4 regions of the Brevibacillus sp. NRS-1366 genome follow, and region 2 is predicted to be linked to each of the others. Evidence: riboswitches for the same ligand, from Rfam matches in the RefSeq annotation. Region 2 holds a riboswitch; each other region holds the start of a gene.

Region 1 (5,329 bases), on a different contig from region 2:
GCACCCTACTGCGCTTCCAAATTTGCGATTGAAGGCTTGACCCAGTCGCTCGCTGCGGAATTGCCCCAGGGAATGGCAGCGGTCGCCCTCGATCCGGGCGGCAGTATTGATACTTCCATGCTTCGGTCATGTTCGCCAGATGAAGTAGCTGCTGCACCGAATCCAGAAGCGTGGAGCCATGTTGCTGTTCCGTACATATTGGGGCTAGGTTTAGAAGCGAACGGGAAGTCGCTCACATGCCCGCCTGTGATATGAATGGGAAGGGAAGAGGGAGCTGTCGAGGAAATCTCGGCAGCTTTTTCTAATTGAATCAGAAAGCCTAAACTTCTCCGTATCTGCGTCCTGGTTCAGCAAGAATAACCTTCCGCTAAAACGCGGTCCTCCTCTTTGAAGATGCCTCGATAGGGGTTTTCTTATAATTTCATGAATATCTTCGAAAATAGAGCAACGCTGGTAAGAGAAAAAAGCAGAAATAAGCGCAAGATCTTTGGGACGCCGACCGAAGCGCAATGGAAAAAACGAAACACGTTTTTAAGCGTCCACCCCTGAGCTACTTCTGGGGTCGTCTACTTTGGACGCGGTTTCGTTTTTGGAATGGAGCTGCCCAGGGTGACCCACAGCGGGAGGCCCAAGAATCTGGAGCGTTTTCTGCTTTTTTCTCTCCTCCCCAAAAGCAACTTTCCGAGAGGTTTTACACTTTTTCATTTTTTGTTCTGCCCCGTTTTTTCCCGATATCAAAACGTCCCTGCGTGCTGCTGCCCCTTTTTTTCACGCTGGAAAAAGGAATGGAGCATACACAAGATTACGGCAGCAAAGGAGACGATTGTCGCCAGCACCAGAGTGGGCTCCACACCTCCCTGATCGTACATGAAGCCCATCGCGAGTGGCCCGAGTAAACGACCTACTGTAGTAATAGCGCCTACTACGCCCAAATAAAACGGTGCAGACTCCCCGGTTCTCTCCGTGATAAAGGTAGGAATAGTGGGAGAGATCAGCATTTCTCCAAACGTCGTAATGATCATCCCGATGACAAAAGCGGAATAGCTGCCGTGGTACAACAGGATGAAACCGAATCCTAACGCGTAGAGAACCGCACTGGCGACGAGCTGGGCAGACAGATTTTGCCGCAGAATGCGTTTTAACCAGGTCGTAATGGGCTGACCAGCAAAAATAATGATCCCGTTGATCGTCCACAGCCAGCTATAAGAGGAAAGCGGCATGCCTTGCTCAGTAATGTAAGGGGCGACGCCTGTATTCCAAACCGTATTGGCAAAAAAGATAAAAGCACCGCCCAAGGCCATGAAAAAATACAGTTGATATCGGAGCAAAAGCGCGAATGTATTCGTACCCTGCCCGCGTTTTTGCGCCTCTGCCGATGTTTCCCCAACAAGTTCTCGATGAGAGATATTCTTCATAAAAAGGAAGAAGAACAATGCGAAAAGAAGTGTACTCCCACTATTGAACAAAAAGGTAAGCTGGAAGGAAAAAGTGGCAATCACACCTGCCAAAGAGGTACCGATGGCCATCCCTAAATTATTGCCAACATAAACAATGTTAAACAATTCACGCCGCTGCTCCCTCCAGCGAAAACCAATAAATGCCTGAATAGCCGGAAAAGAAAGGTTGAAAGTGAAACCAAGACCCGTCATCAGTGCCAAATAGACAGGCCAACTAGAAACGAGGGGAATGGACAACTGAATGAGTCCCTGAATGAGCAAGGCACCAACGATGAGTCGCTTGGCACCGAGCCGATGAAAAAGTGATCCACCGACGAATTGTCCCACGATCCCAGCCAGTGATTGGACCATCAGCACAAATCCGGCTTCGGTCATGGAGCGTTGCAAAACAGTATGTACATAAAGGGTAGTAAGGGGCCACATAAATGCGCTGCCGGAAGAGTTGATGAAGCTGGCAACCAGGAAAAATAGCGCTTCCCGTGGATAACGATTCAGCAGGGAGGCTGGGGAAATCACAATAACTCACCCCTTAAAATAAGTTTGCAAATAGTATAACGAATATTAAAAACATTGTAAATGTATAAGTTTAATAAGTGCCGCTACCCAAATAAAGGCTGCTCCACTTTGTCCAGTTTCGAGTATACTAAACAATGTGGAGAGATGGATGGAGTTCACATCAGATACAAAAGACAATAAGGTGGAGTAGTTTTTATGCGAATATGGAAACGAGTGTTGCTCCTGATGTTAGTTGTGATTGCATCAACAGCAGGATACTACGGATATTCCTTTTATCAATTTGCACAAAACATTCAAGGGCCCAATATCTTTACGCCAGCTTTGCCGGATGGTGGGGCAGCGACAAAAGCGGCTGAAATTCCTCAGTGGGATGGCAAAGAACGGGTCAATATCCTGTTGATGGGGGTAGACCGCCGGGGAATGAAAAATAACGGACTCCCTCGTTCGGACTCTATGATGGTGGTCAGTATTGATCCGGTAACAAAGCGCTATGATCTATTCTCTATTTTGCGGGATACCTATGTGGACATTCCGGGAAATGGCAGTTCACGAATCAATTCAGCGATTGTAGACGGAGGACCTGAGCTGGCGATGAAAACCGTTAGTCAGTTTACAGGTTTGCCTGTTGATCGCTATGTCATTACAGATTTTGAAGGCTTCAAGGCATTGATTGATGCAGTAGGCGGTGTGGAGCTGGATGTGGAGAAAAACATGTACTACCACGATCCAACAGACAAGGGCGTCTACGATATTAATCTCAAAAAAGGGTTGCAGCAGTTAGACGGGAACAAGGCTTTGCAGTACGTTCGTTTTCGTCACGACGCTACTTCAGATTATACGCGCACAGAGCGGCAGCGTAAATTGATGGCTGCTGTAGCGAGTCAGATGAAGAGCGGTACAACTCTGATTCAATTGCCGAACATTCTAAAAGAAATTACACCATATGTACAAACCAACATCGGCTCGATGGATATGCTGAAGCTATCTGCTCTCGGACTGAATTTGAATACACAAGCACCAGGTAACTACCAACTGCCGCCGATGGGCATGTTCCATGAATCCCACAAGGCAGGATCGGTTCTGATCCCAGATGTAGATCAAGTACAATCCTTTATTCAAGAAAAGCTCCAGCCTGCTACTGCAGAGGCCATGCAGCCAATCGAAGAAACGTCTAACAGCACGCCAAATTGAGCGTGCTGTTTTTTTTAGAGTGCCAAACAACCTCCAATCGCTTGATGTCGACCCCTGATGGATTAGAAAAAAGTTTTTACCTACTATTACTATTGACTTACTATTTTCAAAAGCGATATAATCCGACTTGTATCACGAAAATATGTAAACCGAACATAATATACGTGGATATCTTTCTTATCAAGAGAGGCGGAGGGACAGGCCCTATGAAGCCCGGCAACCGGTCTATTTTCGAATAGACGAGAGCGGTGCCAATTCCTACAAGATTGATTGGATCTTGATAGATGAGAAGGGTGGATGCGAACGTATACATGCGTTGCAGCCCCTTTTTCGTTTGATGAAAAAGGGGTCCGTTGTTTTAGTGGATCGTGTTTTTTTAACGCATAGGAAAGTTTAAGTACTTCACAGTGTGAAAGCATCCTTGCTTAAACTTCCCGGAGCGCATAAAAACCTTCCACTAAAACGCGGTCGCTCCTCGTGAGCAGGCATCGATAGTGGTTTTTTTATAGGAGGTGGAATTGTTTGATTCAACTGCGCAATTTGCATAAAAGCTACTTAGTAAACGGTGAAAAAATTCCAGCGTTGCTCGGAATAGACCTCTCTATAGATAAGGGAGAAATATATGGGATTATTGGACATTCCGGTGCAGGAAAAAGTACATTAATCCGTTGCATGAACCTGTTGGAACGACCAACCTCGGGGGAAGTCATCGTTGATGGCGTGGATCTGACCAAACTGGATGACCGCAAACTGCAGGAGCAGCGTCGTCATGTCGGGATGATTTTTCAACACTTCAATCTGCTGTCCTCTGCGACTGTTGGAGAGAATGTTGCGTTTCCTCTCAAGCTGGCGAAACGACCAAAGGCCGAGATCAAACAAAAAGTAGATGATTTGCTGAAGCTGGTAGGGCTGGAAGCTCATCGCGACAAATATCCGGCACAGCTTTCAGGGGGGCAAAAGCAGCGCGTAGGGATTGCCCGCGCCTTGGCGAACGCCCCCAAAGTATTGCTATGCGACGAAGCGACATCCGCGCTTGACCCGCAGACGACCAATTCCATTTTGGCTCTGCTGCTCGACATCAACCGCAAGCTGGGATTGACCATCGTCCTGATTACGCATGAGATGCAGGTCATCCGCTCGATTTGTGACCGCGTAGGGGTAATTGACGGTGGACTGATCGTCGAGGAAGGGAAAGTACTCGAAGTATTCCTCAAACCGAAGCATCCGACTACACAGGAATTTGTGGAGCAGGTGGCAGATTCCAATGAGCTGCGAGAAGCGGTTGCCCATGAGAAAGCCTCAGGCAATCGTACTATTGCTCGCGTCACCTTTTTGGGAGAACAGACGTATAAGCCGATTTTGTTCCAGACGATGCAAGAAACAGGTACCGTATTCAGCATCCTGCAAGGGACGATTTCCCGCATGAAAGATACGCCGTATGGTCAGCTGGTCGTCGAGCTCGAAGGCGATGCCGAGCAGAACAAACAGACGATCGAGAAGCTGCGACAAAGCGGCCTTGAAGTGGAGGTGATATAGATGGAATGGTTGCAAATGAAAAATGTCGACTGGTCTGAGATCGGCATTGGAACCGTAGACACCCTCTCCATGCTTGGCTTTTCTACTTTGTTTACAGTCCTGATTGGTCTGCCGCTGGGTGTGATCCTCTTTCTCACTTCCAGGGGGCAGCTCCTTGCGAACCGCGGTTTTTATATGGTGGCATCTTTTATCGTAAACGTCCTGCGTTCGGTTCCCTTTATCATTTTGATGATTTTATTGATCCCTGTTACCAAAGCAATCGTGGGTACATCACTTGGTGTACTTGGTTCCATCCCGCCGTTGGTCATCGGGGCTGCACCTTTCTTTGCCCGCTTGGTAGAAACGTCTCTGCGTGAAGTAGATCGCGGGGTAACCGAGGCAGCGCAGTCGATGGGTGCGTCCAATTGGCAAATCGTGTGGAACGTGCTTCTGCCGGAGTCTCGTTCTGGTCTGATTGCAGGCATTACCATTACGACGGTAGCGCTCGTGTCCTACACGGCGATGTCAGGCGTAATTGGCGGCGGTGGTTTGGGTGACCTGGCTATTCGCTATGGATACCAGCGTTTCCAGACGGATGTCATGATTGTAACGGTTATTATTTTGCTTGTGTTGGTGCAGATCTTGCAATC
Region 2 (5,329 bases):
AGCATTTGATTTCAAAAATTGATAAAGGGGATGTGTATCAGGTCCGTTTACATCCAACTTTGCAAATAATGGGAAGGTAACACCGTATGTCCGATCGCAAAACTCACTGATTTCTTCTTCAGTCCCCGGTTCTTGCCCGGCGAATTGGTTGCATGGGAACCCGAGGACGACAAGACCTTTCTCCTGATAGCGCTCATGCAATTCTTGCAAGCCTTTGTATTGCGGGGTCAATCCGCATTTGCTTGCCGTATTCACAATCAGAAGCACATGCCCCTTGTAATGTGCCAGTGTTTTTTCTTCCCCAGAAATCGTCTTGACAGCAATATCGTACAGGCTCATTATTTTCCCACCTTTTTCTATGTAAGTGCCCTCATCATATCATGTCCAGCAGCACGCGTGCCAGCGACAAGTGTCGCCAAATCGTACCGTTTCCATTTTTGACAGGGCACCAGCCACCTGATAAAGTAAAATGGTAGATATTGAGGTAGGAGTGAATCCAATTTCGGAAAGCTTTTGTACATTGCGAAGCGTCTTAAGAATGGGAAGAGGCGACTGTCAAAGAGATGAAATGGAAAAAAGTCTATCTGCACGGCTTGCGTAGGACAGGACAGTCTTACGCTCAACAGGAGGGATAATAATAATAATGGACTGGATACAACTAGCTTCTACATATGTACCAGCAAATCCGGATCAACTGTCAGCCTTTGACAGCTTCCGACTTTGGGCCGACCATAATCGGGCATGGATCTTATTCGTTCAACTTATTCTTGTTTACTACCTTGGCTTTGCTACGCGTATTCGTATGCCGATTCTCAAAACGGTTTTGTTGTACGTCCTCTTATTCGCAGGAGCACTTATTTTCGCCATCCTGGATGTACAGCTACCGGTTAAGAGTGCCATGCTGGTCGCGATTGCGATTCTGGTCATTGTAAAAGTTCGGATCAAGCCGGAGCAAACCCAAAGAAAGTGAGGCAATCACATGAAGCGTGAAGATGCCCTTTTAAACTGGCTGCAGATTCAGGTGGTCGCCGACGCCAGGCCTCATGACCAATCGGCATTGGATACGTCTTCTTTTTTCCGCCAGCTGCTGCAGGAAGACTATCAGATCCGTGAACTTGGTTATCGCAAGGAAGGGAATTGGTATGTGCTAGTCGGCAAAACCGAATCCGATGAATGGGAAAGCCGGTATCCTGCCGAGATGATAGAATCGCTCTTGATTGCGATCGAAAGTGAACCCAAATACAATCAATAATGAAAGAAATCTTCTTTTGGACTAAGTCTGAGAGGAGATTTTTTTATATCTAGGCAAGGAGAGGGAGTTGTCCCAGCAAGCATGTGGGGTGATTATAGGTCCTAAGTCTTGTTTTGATTCCCGATGCAACTTTTTCCATAATCCTGGCGTCAGTAATTGTGCCCAAGGCAACACGGGAATATCAGCAGTATAGAAGGGGGATTCACCATTGAAAAAGTATATGACCAAGCCTGTTTTAGCAGTTGTGGCTGCGGCAACCATCGTTGGCGGACTTACGCCGTTTTTAGCGAATGCAACCTCGATTGGCTCGCCGAGTGCTTCCAAGGTAGTCATGAATGAAGAGGGCAAGCAAGTAACGCGTTACAATCTAAAGGAACTCGCCAAAAACGATCCAACCACATTGAATATGCTGTTAAAGACGCAGGCGGATCATCTGTATATCATTGTGGATGAAATCAAATTGAATACAAAGCTGCAAACGTATATGGAAGAAAACAAAGAAGAGTGGGAGCGTATTTACAACGAATACTACAGTGATATTTGGTTGGAAGTGCGCTTAACCGAAACCAATGAAGAGATTGTCAGCGTAGGTGCTCAATCCAAAGATAACAAGGTGTATGTGAAAGGGATTGTGACCCCTGAGGTAACCAAGGTCGTCATCACCAAGCCAAACGGTGATACGATTGAGGTAGTGCCTACGAGTGAACACTCCTTTACCGTCACCTTTGCGGCTTTGGACAGTGCAAGCAAGCAATACGTGACAGTAAACGCGTATGCGGGTACGAAATTGGTGGATAGTGAAAAGGTCGAGCTGATCCCGCAGGCCGTAGAAGAAGCGGACATGATTATTCATACGGTTTCAGTGCTTGACGCGAAGAAAGAGGAGCTAAAAGTAAAAGGCGTTGTCAAGCAGGGTGCTGACAAGGTATACGTTACATACAACGGTGTGAAAAAAGAAGCGAGTGTAAAGAAGCTGTGGGATGGTGTAGGGAGCTTTTCCGTTACTTTGAAGGATGTAAAAGCAGGTACTGGCAAAGCACTTGTTGAGCTTTATAAGGATGGTAAAAAGCTTGACTCTAAGTCAATTGAAGTGGAAGTAGTAAATGCCCCTGCGAAGGAACAAGAAAAAGAGTATGCGATCACAGGAACAGCACTACTCGACCCGAAAAACAAAACCGTGCAAGTAAAGGGTACAGTTGCCGGCTGGACCAAAAAAGAGAAGACTAAACTCATGGTAATCGCCCCAGATGGAAAAAAACAAGAGGTGAAACCGAACGACAAAGGCGAATTTGCCATTACTTTGTCGTTCAAGAACCGTTCGTACAGTGCGAAAACCGTTCATTTTGAACTATATCAGGACAATAAGCTTGTAGGGCAAGCTGACATTTTGCATAGTACAAAAGTAATCGTCACACCGGGCAACCATGACCGTGATGAGGATGGCGATGATGACGACGACAAAAAGAAGAAAGAGAAAAAAGAGAAAGGGAAGCATGACGATAAGCATCCCAACGGAAATGCGTACGGTTATTGGAAGAAGCATGGACAAACGTCAAATGATCAGGACGACAATGACGACCACGACGATGACAAGTAGGTCATAAGTTTCTTACCTACGGTTTTTGATAGGACTGTATGTACTCAATTAATTGTCGAATGAAATCCCCGATAATCGGGATGGACAGAAATTGGGTCAAAAGCGACCCAAGAAGCGCAAGCACAATCGCTGTTCCGATTGTTAAACCCAGACCCCGGGCAAGGCCTGCTAGGAAATTGATCCAAAGCAGCTTGCGCGGGGCTGTATAATTTTGTATGACATCAGCCAAACGGATATCTTCTAGAAACATGGCAACCTTGTGCATGCGTTCATTCAGTTCCCGGACTTCGTGAAGCTCTCGTAACATCTGATCAATTTGTGCAAGAATGCGATCTGTAGGTGACATTCGTCCAACCTCCTTTTCAGTTTCGGGCTTCGCTTTCCTACCAGTTTAAGGAAAAGGCACGCTAGAATCAAGGGACCAAGGTGTCAAGGTAACGTTTGCCTATCACCCTGACAGGGGGGTACAATAGACATACCAAACTTTACAAGGAGGAATCGGAATGGCTGAAACAGTTTCCCAATCACTCTCTGAAGAATTATTTGCTCTCTTGCAAAAGGAGCGTTTTGTAACGTTGGGTACCATTGATCACGAGTCGGGCGCACCGTCACTTAGCTCCTTATCGTGGACCTTTGCCCCTAACGTAGAGTCCATTCGATTCGCTGTAGACAATCGTTCCCGCATCTTGGCAAATATCGCAAAAGACCCACAGGTGGTGCTTCATCTGATCGGAGCCGGCTCCTCTTTTGCCATCAACGGCAAGGCTGTTTTGCAAGCGGAGAGGATGGAAGGCGTCCCGCTCAAGCTGGCCATGGTGGAAGTAACGATAGAAACGGTTCGTGACATTATGTTTTATGGTTCCCGTATTTCTGTAGAACCTCAATACGAAAAAACGTACGATAAAAATGCGGCTGCGAAGCTGGACAATCAAGTCATGACTGCTCTTAAAAACGCAAATTAAGCTTGTTTGTGATCTGTGGAAAATCTTGTTGACAAAAAAGCAGCCTATCCGTTAGTATTAAGCAATCAAATTGAATAGCAATCTTCTTATCCAGAGCGGCGGAGGGACTGGCCCGATGATGCCCGGCAACCAATCACCTGTAATTTATACAGGGAGATAATGGTGCTAATTCCTGCAGAGTTTACAAACTCTGAAAGATGAGAAGGTCTTGCTTACGGAAACGTAATCAAAGCCTTCTTTCAGAGGAAAGGGGCTTTTTTTCATGCCCCTCGTACACCATTGGAGGGAGAGAGATCATATGCATTTGGAAACCAAATTAGTTCAGGCAGGCGTAGGAAAAGATGAAAAGACGGGGGCAGTCAGCTTCCCAGTCTATTATGCCACCGCTTATCGCCATCCCGCTTTGGGACAGAGCACAGGGTACGATTACTCGCGAACCGCAAACCCAACAAGGTCAATTCTAGAGGAGACCATCGCTTGCGCAGAATCAGGAGACGCAGGATTTGCTTGTGCGTCTGGAATGGCAGCAGTTCATACGGTGATGGGATTGTTTTCCCAAAACGACCACTTGATAGTCTCTCTGGATTTGTATGGAGGAACGTACAGGTTGTTTGAGCAAGTTCTGTCACGCTACGGCCAGACATTCACTTATATTGATTTGCGTGACCGACATAAATTGGAGGAAGCGATCCGTCCGGAAACGAAAGCGATCTTTGTCGAAACACCCACGAATCCGCTTATGCAGATTACAGATATCAGAGAAGTGGCTCAGTTGGCAAAGCGCCATCAACTCTTGACGATTGTAGACAATACTTTCATGACCCCTTATTGTCAACGCCCGTTGGAGCTCGGAGCGGATATCGTACTGCACAGTGCAACCAAATACTTGGGTGGACACAATGATGTTCTCGCAGGCTTAATTGTCACAAAAGGGGAAGAGTTGTCTGAAAAGGTAAGGTTTTTGCACAATTCGATCGGAGCTGTGCTAGGACCTCAAGATAGCTGGTTGCTTGTTCGTGGCATGAAGACACTTGCTCTGCGTATGGACAGACATCAATCCAATGCTTTTGCAGTAGCCAGCAAGCTGCGCGAGCATCCTGCCGTGGCAGAGGTCTTTTATCCAGGCCTGGCGGATCATGAAGGCTATGATGTGCAAAAAGGACAATCAAGCGGGTTTAGCGGGATGGTATCCTTTCGGGTCAGATCGTCTGAGCAGGTGGGGCTGTTTTTGCAAAGCTTGCGCATCGTATCCTTTGCAGAGAGTTTGGGCGGTGTAGAGTCGTTGTGTACATATCCTGCGACACAGACACATGCTGACATCCCGCAAGAGATACGGGAGTATGTCGGAGTATGCGATCGGTTATTGCGCTTGTCCGTAGGTATTGAGCACCCCGATGATCTACTCGCAGATCTTTGCCAAGCTTTGGACGCAAGCCTTGTAGTAGGGGGGACTGTGCGATGAACTTTGCAACCAAAGTATTACACGGTACATCTTGTTTTGATCCAGTGACTGGGGCA
Region 3 (5,329 bases), 160 kb from region 2:
GTGTCCGATTTTCCCAGCTAGTATTTCGATGACATCTTTGACTTCTATCGGTGAATAACAAGTTTGGTCAAAAACAGAGTCCCAGTATGTATCATCAGAAGAAAAGGCTGCTTCCAGAGTTCCTTTGTCACAACGGTCGAGCTGAAGTCGTTGAACCTTGTTTCCAAAGGAGTCAGGTGTTTTTCCGCGTGTCGCAATGGTGACGTCCCAATCCGCATCAAGTAAATTTTGTACCAGCCGTTTTCCGAAAAATTGTGTACCGCCAAGCACGAGTGCTTTTTTCATGACAAGCGCACCTTTCGATAAAATATTTTTTATTATCAAGCTTCCACCATCATAATTGAATTATTCTAACTTTTCAACTAATATTAACGATTTTTCATTCTGTGGTACAAAAATAAGGAGGATGACAACATGCTCGTAAGGCCTACCCCGGATGAATGCAGTAGTTATTATTCAATCACAGGTACCCTCAACAACAGCAAGCTGTCTGCCAGAGCTGTGGCCTATGTGCTCACGGGTCACGAAAAGCACCATATCCATGTATTGAAAGAGAAATACTTGTTGACCCAATCATAATTTGATCTTTGTGAATCGCTGGGAAGCTGCCTTTTGACAAGGGTGGCTTTTTTCAACTTGGAAGACCATAATAGCAAGAATGAAGATGAAACCGTGTCTGAACCTTGGTAAAGTGAGAGACGAAACAGGACGGGAGGGAAAATGAATGGAGCAGCTACAACTGACATTCGATGAAAAATGGGAGATCATTCTTGCCTGCGACAGTGCGTACGATGACGTATTCCTGACCGCCGTCAAAACAACCAAAATTTACTGTCGGCCTTCATGTCGATCCCGAAAGCCAAAGAAAGAAAACGTCCTGTTCTATCAGGAGAAAAAAGAGGTAGAAGCGGCCGGATTTCGAGCCTGTAAAAGGTGTCAGCCCAATTCCAATCAAACTCCGCAGATGAGTGTAGTCCAGTGTGTGAAGACTTTTCTGATTGACTCATACAAACAAAAAGTCGTTCTCGACGACATTGCGAGGCATGTTGGCATGAGTGCCTTTTATCTGGAGCGATTGTTTAAGCAGCATACGTCGGAAACACCGCGATCTTATTTGGAAAAAATTCGTGTGGATAAAGCAGCTCATCTGATTAGCACCACGAGCTTATCGAATTTGGAGATATGCTATGAGGTGGGATTTCAGAGTCCGTCCCATTTCTATCAGGCATTTCGCAAAGGAAAGATGTGCTCTCCGGGAGAATATCGAAAAAAGGCAAGGTAGGAGGTGAGCAGCCTGAATCCTGTGGCAATGATGGAAATAGCAGTACCAGACTGTTTTTCTTTCGATGAGTGCCTCCGCTTCTTGGGAAGATCTGATCAAGAGGTATTGCATCGTATTGAGAATGGTTCCTTGTATAAAGCACTCAAAGTACGAGGGGAAGTTTTATTGCTCAAGATCAGTTGTGGGCAGCCTGAAAATAGGAGAATGAGTCACCAGCTCCAGATTGAATGTCTCGCTGGGACGCCTACAGCAGACATGCTCACGGACATAAAGGTCTATTTGGCCCAGTTGTTTGATTTGAATCGTGATTTGCGAGGCTTTTATAAAACAGCCGAGCAGGATGATGTATTGCGTCCACTTGCGATGCGATACAGAGGTTTGCGGATTGTTGGCATCCCTGATTTATTCGAGGCCTTGACCTGGGCGATTATCGGTCAACAAATCACTCTCAGCTTTGCTTACACCATGAAAAAGCGATTCACGGAGCAGTTTGGGGAGAAGCTGACTTTTGCAGACAAGCGCTACTGGCTATACCCAACTTTTCAAACCGTGGCATCCTTGCAGGTAGACGATTTGCGAGAACTCCAATTCACGACCCGAAAGGCAGAATATGTCATTGGAGTAGCCAAAGCCATGGCAACAGGAGAGCTGAAGAAGGAAAAGCTGCTCGATATGCGGGAGTCGCAGCAGATGCATCAAGCCCTGACAGCCATTCGAGGTGTAGGGGCGTGGACGGCAGATTACGTCATGATGAAATGCTTGCAGCAAAAGTCCGCTTTTCCCATTGCCGATGTTGGATTACACAACGCACTAAAAATCCAGCTCGGATTAAAAGAGAAGCCCTCACAGGCACAAATCAGGCAAATGGCTGTGAAATGGGAAGGCTGGGAAGCATACGCTACGTTTTATTTATGGAGGTCGCTTTATGACGATTTTACATAAGCTGGAGTACCCTTCTCCGATTGGAGTCTTAGAAATCATCGGGACTGATGACGCGATCAGCTCCATCATGTTTGCAGAGCATACATTACCGCAAGCTCCCGAAGAAAGGGCGAATTGTCCGCAGGTGTTTTGGGATTGTTACCAGCAGCTCGATGACTATTTTAAAGGAACTCGGCGCGAATTCTCGTTTCCCGTTTCGATGGCTGGGACGAGCTTTCAAAAGACCGTCTGGCATACGCTAACAACGATACCATTTGGACAGACAGCCTCGTATTCCTTCCTCGCCAAAACGATCGGCAATGAAAAGGCAGTACGGGCAGTCGGGAATGCGAATGGGAAAAACCGCTTGAGTATCGTAGTTCCCTGTCATCGAATTGTGGGAGCGAACGGCAGTTTAACCGGCTACGCGGGTGGGTTATGGAGAAAAGAGTGGCTGCTTGAACACGAAAAACAGTTCGTTTCTCCCAAAACCATCCATGGTCGGGCAGAATAATCGCAGAAAAGTGAAACGCAGCTGCATAAGTGAAAAACAGGCATTTCTAACGTTCGATTCGATCGTGAGAAGTGCCTGTTTTGTGTTGGGCTAGAAATAATTGAAAAGGAAATACTGACAAGACAAGCCGGAACGGATCGGGAGGTCAAGCCATGTTTGAGCTGTTCATTTGTCAAGGGTGCGGGTATGTGGAAGAAAGGATCCTTCTAAAGGAGAGTGACGGGCATCAGCTGTATTGTGCATGCTGCAGCAAGGAGGAAGTAGAATGCCTGTTTTCCGAGTAGAACATTCTTTTGAAAAGATGCTGAGCACTCCCGGCCAAATCTGCGCGCACGCCCCGCAAACCGGACACTTTTCTCTTATCACCATGCGTTTGCTTGCGTTCAACAAAATGTCTTTATTGAAAAGAAAGAATTTTGTTGACGGATGGTATGGAATTTCTTAGAATAAAGCTCAACAGAATACATTATTCTTATCCAGAGAGGTGGAGGGTCTGGCCCTATGAAGCCCGGCAACCGTCACGACATGTGACAAGGTGCCAATTCCTGCGAGATCGTGCATCTCGGCAGATAAGAAGCGGGTGTCTCGTATAAGTGAATGCGAACCTTCTTCTTAAGTGAAGAAGGTTTTTTTAATACAGATAAGAATTTATAAAATTCTTATCCAGTATAAGTGCAACCGCGGCTCTGCCAAAAGGCATGGCGCAGCCAGGTTTTCTAATTCTCCGAAGTACAAAAATTCATATTTTTCTTTATCCAGAGAGGTGGAGGGACTGGCCCGATGAAGCCCGGCAACCGTCACGCAGTATGTGACAAGGTGCCAATTCCTGCAGGACAAAAGCGTCCTGGGAGATAAGGAGAAGGGGAGCAGCGATGCCCAAAGCCTTCTTCTTAGCGAAGATGGCTTTTTTGTTTTTCAATTTGAGTATGGGGTGGTCAGGATGAGCGTAGGCGTAGTAAGAGTGGGATTGTTGGGATTGGGAACAGTAGGCGGAGGGGTAATTAAAACGATTCGCTCCCAGCAGGAGAAGCTGTCACTCCGTTTGGGCAAACGAATCGAAATCGTAAAAGCGTTGGTACGAGATTCTGAAAAAGAACGCGCGGTTCACGTAGAACCATCCATATTGACAACAAACTTTGAAGACGTATTAAAAAGCGATGTAGATATTGTAGTGGAAGTGATGGGGGGAGTTGATCCTACCTATGATTATGTCCGTGCGTTGATTGAAAAAGGATGCCATGTGGTAACGGCAAACAAGGAACTGCTGGCGAAAAGAGGAACAGAGTTGGTTGAACTGGCTAACCAGCACCAAGTGCACTTGGCCTATGAAGCAAGCGTAGCGGGAGGTATTCCCATTTTAAGTGTACTCCGTCAGTTCCTTAGAACCAATGACATCAGCGGTGTACGCGGAATTCTTAACGGGACGACCAACTTCATTTTGACCAAGATGGAAGCCGAGCAGCTCTCCTACCAAGAAGTGCTGAAGCAGGCGCAGGAGCTGGGTTATGCCGAAGCAGACCCTCGTTCTGATGTAGAGGGCTTCGATGCGATGTATAAACTGTATATCCTGGCACAACTGGTCTATGGAGAATCTCTCCCTTTGGCAGATGTGGTGCGAAAAGGGATCTCAGATCTCTCAGCCGGACATATCCGTATTGCTAGTGAGCTAGGCTACCGGATTAAGCTGATCGCCCAAGCGTATCAAACCGATGAAGGCATTCGTCTTTCCGTTCAGCCTACAATGCTGCCTCTTGGTCACCCATTGGCACAAATCCAGGACGCTTTCAATGCTGTCCAGCTATCGGGTAATATCGTAGGAGATCTGTTGTTTACAGGTAGAGGGGCAGGAGAGCTTCCAACAGCCAGCGCGGTTGTGGAGGATTTGGCTTATTTGTTGACCCAGCCATTCACGCCTCATCCGGTCTGGAGAGAAAATACGGCTTCGCATTTGGCAGCGCAGCCAGAGGCGAGCCAGCGTTCGCTGTGTTATTTGGAAGGATCATGTCCATCCGCAACACCTGATCGCGTCCTGCATTTTTTGCGAGCGGCTGGGGTGAGCATCAGCAAACTCAAGGTCCAGTTCGATTTGGGTGGCGTATTGCGCGCCGGACTGATTACAAGTGGGTTAAATGAAGAACACGAAGCGCTTCTGACGAGTGACTTTGGCTTGTCCGTGCGCCGCTTTCCGATCTTGGAATCTGCTGAATCATAAGAAAACCTCTATCGAGGCCTCCTCAAGGAGGAGCGACCGCGTTTTAGAGGAAGGTTATTCTTGCTGAATCAGTAAGCGGATTCGCGAGGTTCATACTTTCTGATTCAGTAAGAAAATCGCTTTCGCCTTTTTATTCTGTCTGCTTGAAAAAGAGGGATCATCTGTTTTTTCTCAAATATAGGTAGGAATAGAAATATCCTTCTTGCACATGACAGAAAAGGACAGGGAAAGAGAGGCGAAGCGGATGACATCCAGAGAGAAACGCTACGTGTTAGCCATTGACCAGGGAACGACGAGCACGCGGGCGATCCTGATCAATCAGGAAGGGAAGATCGCTGGTGTGGCACAGAAGGAATTTACTCAGCTTTTTCCGGAACCGGGCTGGGTAGAGCACGATGGA
Region 4 (5,329 bases), on a different contig from region 2:
TCGGTAGCCAGGGCACGAGCGATGCCGACGCGCTGTTTTTGTCCGCCTGACAATTGAGAAGGATAGGAGTTCGCCTTGTCTTCCAGGCCCACCAGTCGCAGGAGATCTTCTACCTTTTGTTTGATCACATCTTTTGGCACCCGGTTCATTCTGAGAATCTCTGCCACGTTGTCAAAGACGTTGTAGGAGGACAACAGGTTGAAGTGCTGAAAGATAATGCCGATCTTTTTGCGCGCTTGGCGCAGCTCTTTTTCTTTCAACGCAAGCATATTCTGACCATTTACAATCACAGTGCCGCTAGTCGGTTTTTCCAGCAGATTGATGGTGCGAAGCAGGGTGCTTTTCCCCGCTCCGCTAAAGCCGATTACCCCGTAAATCTGGCCTTTCTCCACGTTCAGGGATACGCCCTTTAACGCTTCGACCTGCTTGCTTCCAACGTTATACGACTTGTGGATATCGGTTAGCTGTATCATTTTCTGGCGTCTCCTTGCTGTTCGAGAATGTCGGTCGCTCCTCGGCGAACAGGCCTCGATATGGGTTTTTTTACCAGGATGGGAGCACAGAACCTTCAAAGCGTTCTTCGATGAATTTTTTTACTTCTTCCGAGCGGTAAATATCAACAAGCTTTTTGTAAGCAGGATTATCTTTGTTTTTGTCATTTGCAACGAGAACATTTACATAGGGAGAATCAGATGTTTCTGCAAAAATGGCATCCTTTTTAGGGGAGTAGCCTGCTTCCATCGCAAAGTTGGTGTTGATGCTCGCTGCTTCTACGTTGTTCAGGGAACGCGCCAGGAATGCTGCTTCGAGCTCTTTGAATTTCAGGTTCTTCGGATTTTCTACGATGTCCAATGGAGTCGCATTGTCGCCTGCGCCATCTTTGAGTTTGATCAATCCTGCCGCCTGATAGAGCTGCAGGGCGCGTGCGCGGTTGGATGGATCGTTTTGGATACCGACAACGCCGCCGTCTGGAATCTCTTCTACTTTCTTATGCTTAGTGGAGTAGAGACCCATTGGGTAAGTCACGGTTTTTCCGATAATCGTCAGATTGGTTTTGTGATCTTGATTAAACTTGTCCAGGAAAGGGATCGTTTGAAAGCTGTTTATGTCCAGGTTGCCTTTATCAAGAGCTTGATTAGGCTGCACGTAGTCGTTGAAGACGACAACTTCCACATCGAGACCTTGTGTTTTTGCGACTTCTTTTACTTTGTTCAAAATTTCTTCGTGTGGACCGCCAGTAACGCCTACCTTGACGCTTGTTTGCTCAGCAGCGCCAGAAGCTGGCGTCTGGGCGGCTTCCTGTTTACCTCCGCAAGCGGTAACCAGCGAGGCAGCAAGCAGCAGTGTAGTGAGTAATAAACCTGTTTTTTTCATTTGAATTTCTCCCCATTCCATAATGTTTATATCTATTTTGAAAAGTGAAAACGAAAGGAAAAAATAAAAACCTCTTCCGAGAATAGAAGAGGTTAAACCGTCATTATTAAACAGTTGTAGGATACCTCTCTTATCTTCCGGAATGTTTTCCGCTGGAATTGGCACCATATCTATTTAGATAGGTTGCCGAGGTATCATAGGGCCAGTCCCTCCACCTCTCTTTATAAGAGAACGCTTTATTCAGTTGAAAAATATAAATCCTGATTAGGATAGTTGGATTATATCCCGCGTTTTTAAACCTGTCAAATGTTTTTAGAAAATAATTAACTTCAGTGAAAATGATTAAATTGGTCAAAATACGAATGATAACTTGATTGAGGACGAGATCATATGTATAATGGGAAAAAACAAACCTGATATATGCTCTCACAGGTGATGTCATGACACTATTGGATACGAATGAATTCAGAAAAAAGCTGTCTGCGATTTATAATGAGATAGCGAAAGAGTTGTTCGGGTTTGGAACGACTTTACTGAGAGTAACGATTGAGAATCAGATGATTACCTTCTATGCCAAGCATCGCCGTTCTCCACGCTCTGCTGCGTTGGAGGGTGAGGCCCCAGCCCTCAAGCTCGAGGTCGACTTCCGAATGTCGCTTCTATATAAGAGAAAGCTTCGGGAACGATTGGAAGAGGAAATGGGTCTGAACATTGAAGCTGTCTTGAGAGATTACGACGCTGCTACACAGCTTGCGATTACGAATGTTATTTTAGTGGAATCAGAACTGAATACCTGACCAAAGCAATTTGGATTTTCTCTTTTGATCTATCTTAAGGGAAGACCATGAGCTTTTGGCAAAACGGGTGTCGCTTCTCTTTGTTTACGAGGAAAAGTGCTCTTGTTTAGAATGAACGATTCTAATCAAGGGTACTTTTCCTTTTTTTATTTAACAAATATTTCCTTTTTGAAGGGTGTGGTTGATGAATAGATAAGGGCAAAGAGTGGAACAGTAGGGGGTTTATCAAAGGTTGCAGGCTGCATAAAAAAAGAAAGTCGTTGAATCCTAACAAATGGAAGGATAAGGCGCGACGATACTTGATATGGAGGACTATCAAAATGAAAAAATTACTTAAAGGAATCCTTTCCTTTTCTGCACTAACGCTCGCACTTGCAGGATGTGGCAGCAGTGAACAACCGCAACAAGGCGCTGCTGGTGGGCAAGCCAAGGGTGAACCGACAAAGCTGGTTATCTCGACATGGGGTTTTTCCGAAGACTTCTTCCGCAAAGAAGTATATGAACCGTTTGAAAAAGAGCATAACGTCAAAATTGTTCTGGAAATCGGGAACAACGCAGAGCGCCTCAATAAAATCCGCCAAGGCAGCTCTGACGTCGATCTGGTTTATCTTTCCGATTATTATGCACAGCAAGGTATCGACAATGGCGTATTTGAGAAAATCGACCGCAGCCGCATTCCGAACCTGAATGAAATCTACGATATCGCCAAAGCTCCATTGGGTGAAGACTACGGCCCTGCCTATACGATCGGACAATTCGGGATTGCCTATAATCCGAAGCTCGTCAAAACCGAGATCAAAGACTGGAGCGATCTGTGGAATCCAGAGCTGGCAGGAAAGCTCACGCTGCCAAGCATCACCTCTACGACTGGCCCGATGATTCTCGACACTGCATCGAAAGTAGCGGGCAGCATGGAATTCAACGAAGACCAGGCTTTTGCCAAAATGAAAGAAGCCAACAAGAGTGTAGTCAAGTACTACGACAAAACATCCGAGTATGTAAACATGTTTAGCCAAGAAGAAATTGCAGTTGGACCGATCATGGAAATGTACTTCAAGGATATTCAGGCTGCAATTCCTGAAGCGAAGTTTGTAGCGCCGACAAGTGGTGGATATGCTGTAATGAACACCGTGAATATCGTAAAAGGTAGCAAAAACAAAGAGCTGGCAGAGGACTTCATCAACTATCAATTGAGCAAGGAAGTTCAAGAAAAAGCCGCTAAAGCAAAAGTAGACTCTCCAGTAAATACCGCTGTTAAGCTTACCGATGAGGAAGCAAAAGGTGTGACTTATGGCGAAGAGACAATCAACAAGCTGCAAAAGCTGGATATGAAATTCGTCAATGAGCATTCCAAAGCATGGATTGATCGTTGGAACCGTGAAATCACTCAATAAACTAGCTTCAATCGGACAAGGGTATAAGTGTTTGATTTATACCCTTGTTTTTTTCCGTGATACAAACGAAAAGGAGGCCCACACTTGAAGCAAAAAATCATTCTTGATGTGGATACCGGTATTGATGACGCCCTTGGGATCATGCTTGCAGTGAAAAGCGGCCAGTTTGATCTCGTCGGAATCACGACAGTCAATGGAAATGTCTCGCTGGGGAAAGCTACTGAGAATACGTGCAAGATTCTAGATTTGCTGCAAATGGGAGAGCAGATTCCGGTCATTTCCGGAGCGCCACAGCCGCTGCTCCGTCCTGTTTTTTTCGAGCACAGCGTCCATGGCGAGGATGGATTGGGTGGCGCACTGCGCAACGTGGAAATCAGCACCAAGCCGTCAATAGGCTTTGCACCAGATTTTATCATTGAACAAGTGCGAAATCAGCCTGGGCAAGTGACACTTGTCATGACAGGTCCTTTGACCAATTTGGCGCTGGCTGTTAAAAAGTGCCCAGAGCTCGCCTCGCTCGTAAAAGAAGTCATTTTTATGGGTGGCGTCGTCAAGGAGCATGGAAATGTGACCCCGGTAGCCGAGTACAACATGTATGTAGATCCAGAGGCGGCCAAGGTTGTGTTTCATGCCGGGTTTCCTGAATTAACACTGGTTGGATTGGATGTTACGCGAAAAGTACTGCTGAACGAAGAGCATATTCGCGAGCTTGGCGATACATCGATTGGACGTTACGTGAAACAAAGCACCTCAGATTATTTACAGCGCTACTTTGAGCGAAATGGTGTACGGGCTTGCGCGATGCACGATCCTTTGGCTGTAGGAGTGGCGTTGTCCAAAGACCTGGTGACGACGAAAAAGCTGTATGTCGATATCGAGACCAGAAGCGAATTATGTGACGGACAAACGGTCTGTGATTTTCAAAACCGGTTGAAGAAAGAACCAAACATGAATGTCTGTCTGGACGTGGATGCCGATGCATTCTTTGTGCGTTTTATCCGTGCGTTGAAAGCCTGACGATACCGTGAACAGGAGTTAATGGAATGAAAAAAAAGGGTCTTTATCTATTATTGCTGCCTGGCGTGTTGTTTTTGACGTTGTTCATGGTCATCCCGATCGTGCTCACCATTGCGTCCACCTTCTATAAAGAAGGTAGCTTTACTTTGCAAGGATACCTCCAGTTTCTTACCGACAAGTATTTTATGAAGATTTTGCTGACCACGCTGCAAGTGAGCCTGGTGACTACCATTGCTTGTATCTTGCTCGGGTTTCCTGCCGCTTATTACATTTCAAAGCTGGGGCCGCGTAAAAAAGGCATCCTGCTCGCTTTAGCGATTTTTCCACTGTTGACCAGTTCTGTCGTTCGTTCATTCAGTTGGATGATTATTCTTGGAAAAAAAGGGCTTTTAAACAGCTCCCTGATTTCAATGGGATTGATTGAAAAGCCATTGGAAATATTGTATACCCCGACCGCGATGATGATCGGTTTGATCCATTTGTTCCTGCCGTTGATCATTATTACACTGGTTGGCGTGATGGAAAACATTGATCCGGATTTGATCAAGGCTGCAGAAAGTCTGGGAGCGTCCAAGTTTACGGCGTTTCGCAAAGTCATTGTGCCGCTGAGTGTTCCAGGCCTGATCATCGGCAGCATCCTCGTTTTCGTGGGCAGCTTGACTGCCTACACGACGCCTGCCCTTCTGGGTGGTAAACAGCGGGTGATTTCGACGTTTCTTTATCAAAATGCGATCACGCTCAATGACT

The links. A riboswitch is a leader RNA that binds a small molecule or an ion and turns the genes downstream of it on or off. The one in region 2 is predicted to bind S-adenosylmethionine.
Region 1: another riboswitch for S-adenosylmethionine. It lies ahead of ACIFQN_RS25875 (methionine ABC transporter ATP-binding protein); the one in region 2 lies ahead of ACIFQN_RS20630 (aminotransferase class I/II-fold pyridoxal phosphate-dependent enzyme).
Region 3: another riboswitch for S-adenosylmethionine. It lies ahead of ACIFQN_RS19885 (homoserine dehydrogenase); the one in region 2 lies ahead of ACIFQN_RS20630 (aminotransferase class I/II-fold pyridoxal phosphate-dependent enzyme).
Region 4: another riboswitch for S-adenosylmethionine. It lies ahead of ACIFQN_RS06335 (MetQ/NlpA family ABC transporter substrate-binding protein); the one in region 2 lies ahead of ACIFQN_RS20630 (aminotransferase class I/II-fold pyridoxal phosphate-dependent enzyme).

Annotation. Positions count from the first base shown of each region.
Region 1 is NZ_JBITPN010000040.1:5,408-10,736, forward strand. Features, by position in the region: partial or broken gene ACIFQN_RS25860 (SDR family oxidoreductase) at 1-255, shown strand, start outside; gene ACIFQN_RS25865 (MFS transporter) at 735-1,973, opposite strand; gene ACIFQN_RS25870 (LCP family protein) at 2,169-3,164, shown strand; SAM riboswitch class I at 3,339-3,455, shown strand; gene ACIFQN_RS25875 (methionine ABC transporter ATP-binding protein) at 3,687-4,700, shown strand; gene ACIFQN_RS25880 (methionine ABC transporter permease) at 4,701-5,329, shown strand, end outside.
Region 2 is NZ_JBITPN010000022.1:795,956-801,284, reverse strand. Features, by position in the region: gene ACIFQN_RS20660 (glutathione peroxidase) at 1-339, opposite strand, end outside; gene ACIFQN_RS20655 (YlaH-like family protein) at 644-970, shown strand; gene ACIFQN_RS20650 (hypothetical protein) at 980-1,252, shown strand; gene ACIFQN_RS20645 (hypothetical protein) at 1,461-2,849, shown strand; gene ACIFQN_RS20640 (DUF5665 domain-containing protein) at 2,866-3,195, opposite strand; gene ACIFQN_RS20635 (pyridoxamine 5'-phosphate oxidase family protein) at 3,353-3,811, shown strand; SAM riboswitch class I at 3,895-4,015, shown strand; gene ACIFQN_RS20630 (aminotransferase class I/II-fold pyridoxal phosphate-dependent enzyme) at 4,110-5,273, shown strand; gene ACIFQN_RS20625 (aminotransferase class I/II-fold pyridoxal phosphate-dependent enzyme) at 5,270-5,329, shown strand, end outside.
Region 3 is NZ_JBITPN010000022.1:639,926-645,254, reverse strand. Features, by position in the region: gene ACIFQN_RS19910 (NAD-dependent epimerase/dehydratase family protein) at 1-285, opposite strand, end outside; gene ACIFQN_RS19905 (hypothetical protein) at 415-579, shown strand; gene ACIFQN_RS19900 (bifunctional transcriptional activator/DNA repair enzyme AdaA) at 725-1,282, shown strand; gene ACIFQN_RS19895 (DNA-3-methyladenine glycosylase family protein) at 1,310-2,224, shown strand; gene ACIFQN_RS19890 (methylated-DNA--[protein]-cysteine S-methyltransferase) at 2,208-2,717, shown strand; SAM riboswitch class I at 3,187-3,293, shown strand; SAM riboswitch class I at 3,466-3,575, shown strand; gene ACIFQN_RS19885 (homoserine dehydrogenase) at 3,658-4,929, shown strand; gene glpK (glycerol kinase GlpK) at 5,174-5,329, shown strand, end outside.
Region 4 is NZ_JBITPN010000011.1:158,754-164,082, reverse strand. Features, by position in the region: gene ACIFQN_RS06340 (methionine ABC transporter ATP-binding protein) at 1-473, opposite strand, end outside; gene ACIFQN_RS06335 (MetQ/NlpA family ABC transporter substrate-binding protein) at 544-1,374, opposite strand; SAM riboswitch class I at 1,502-1,604, opposite strand; gene ACIFQN_RS06330 (DUF2294 domain-containing protein) at 1,815-2,171, shown strand; gene ACIFQN_RS06325 (ABC transporter substrate-binding protein) at 2,492-3,565, shown strand; gene ACIFQN_RS06320 (nucleoside hydrolase) at 3,650-4,582, shown strand; gene ACIFQN_RS06315 (ABC transporter permease) at 4,609-5,329, shown strand, end outside.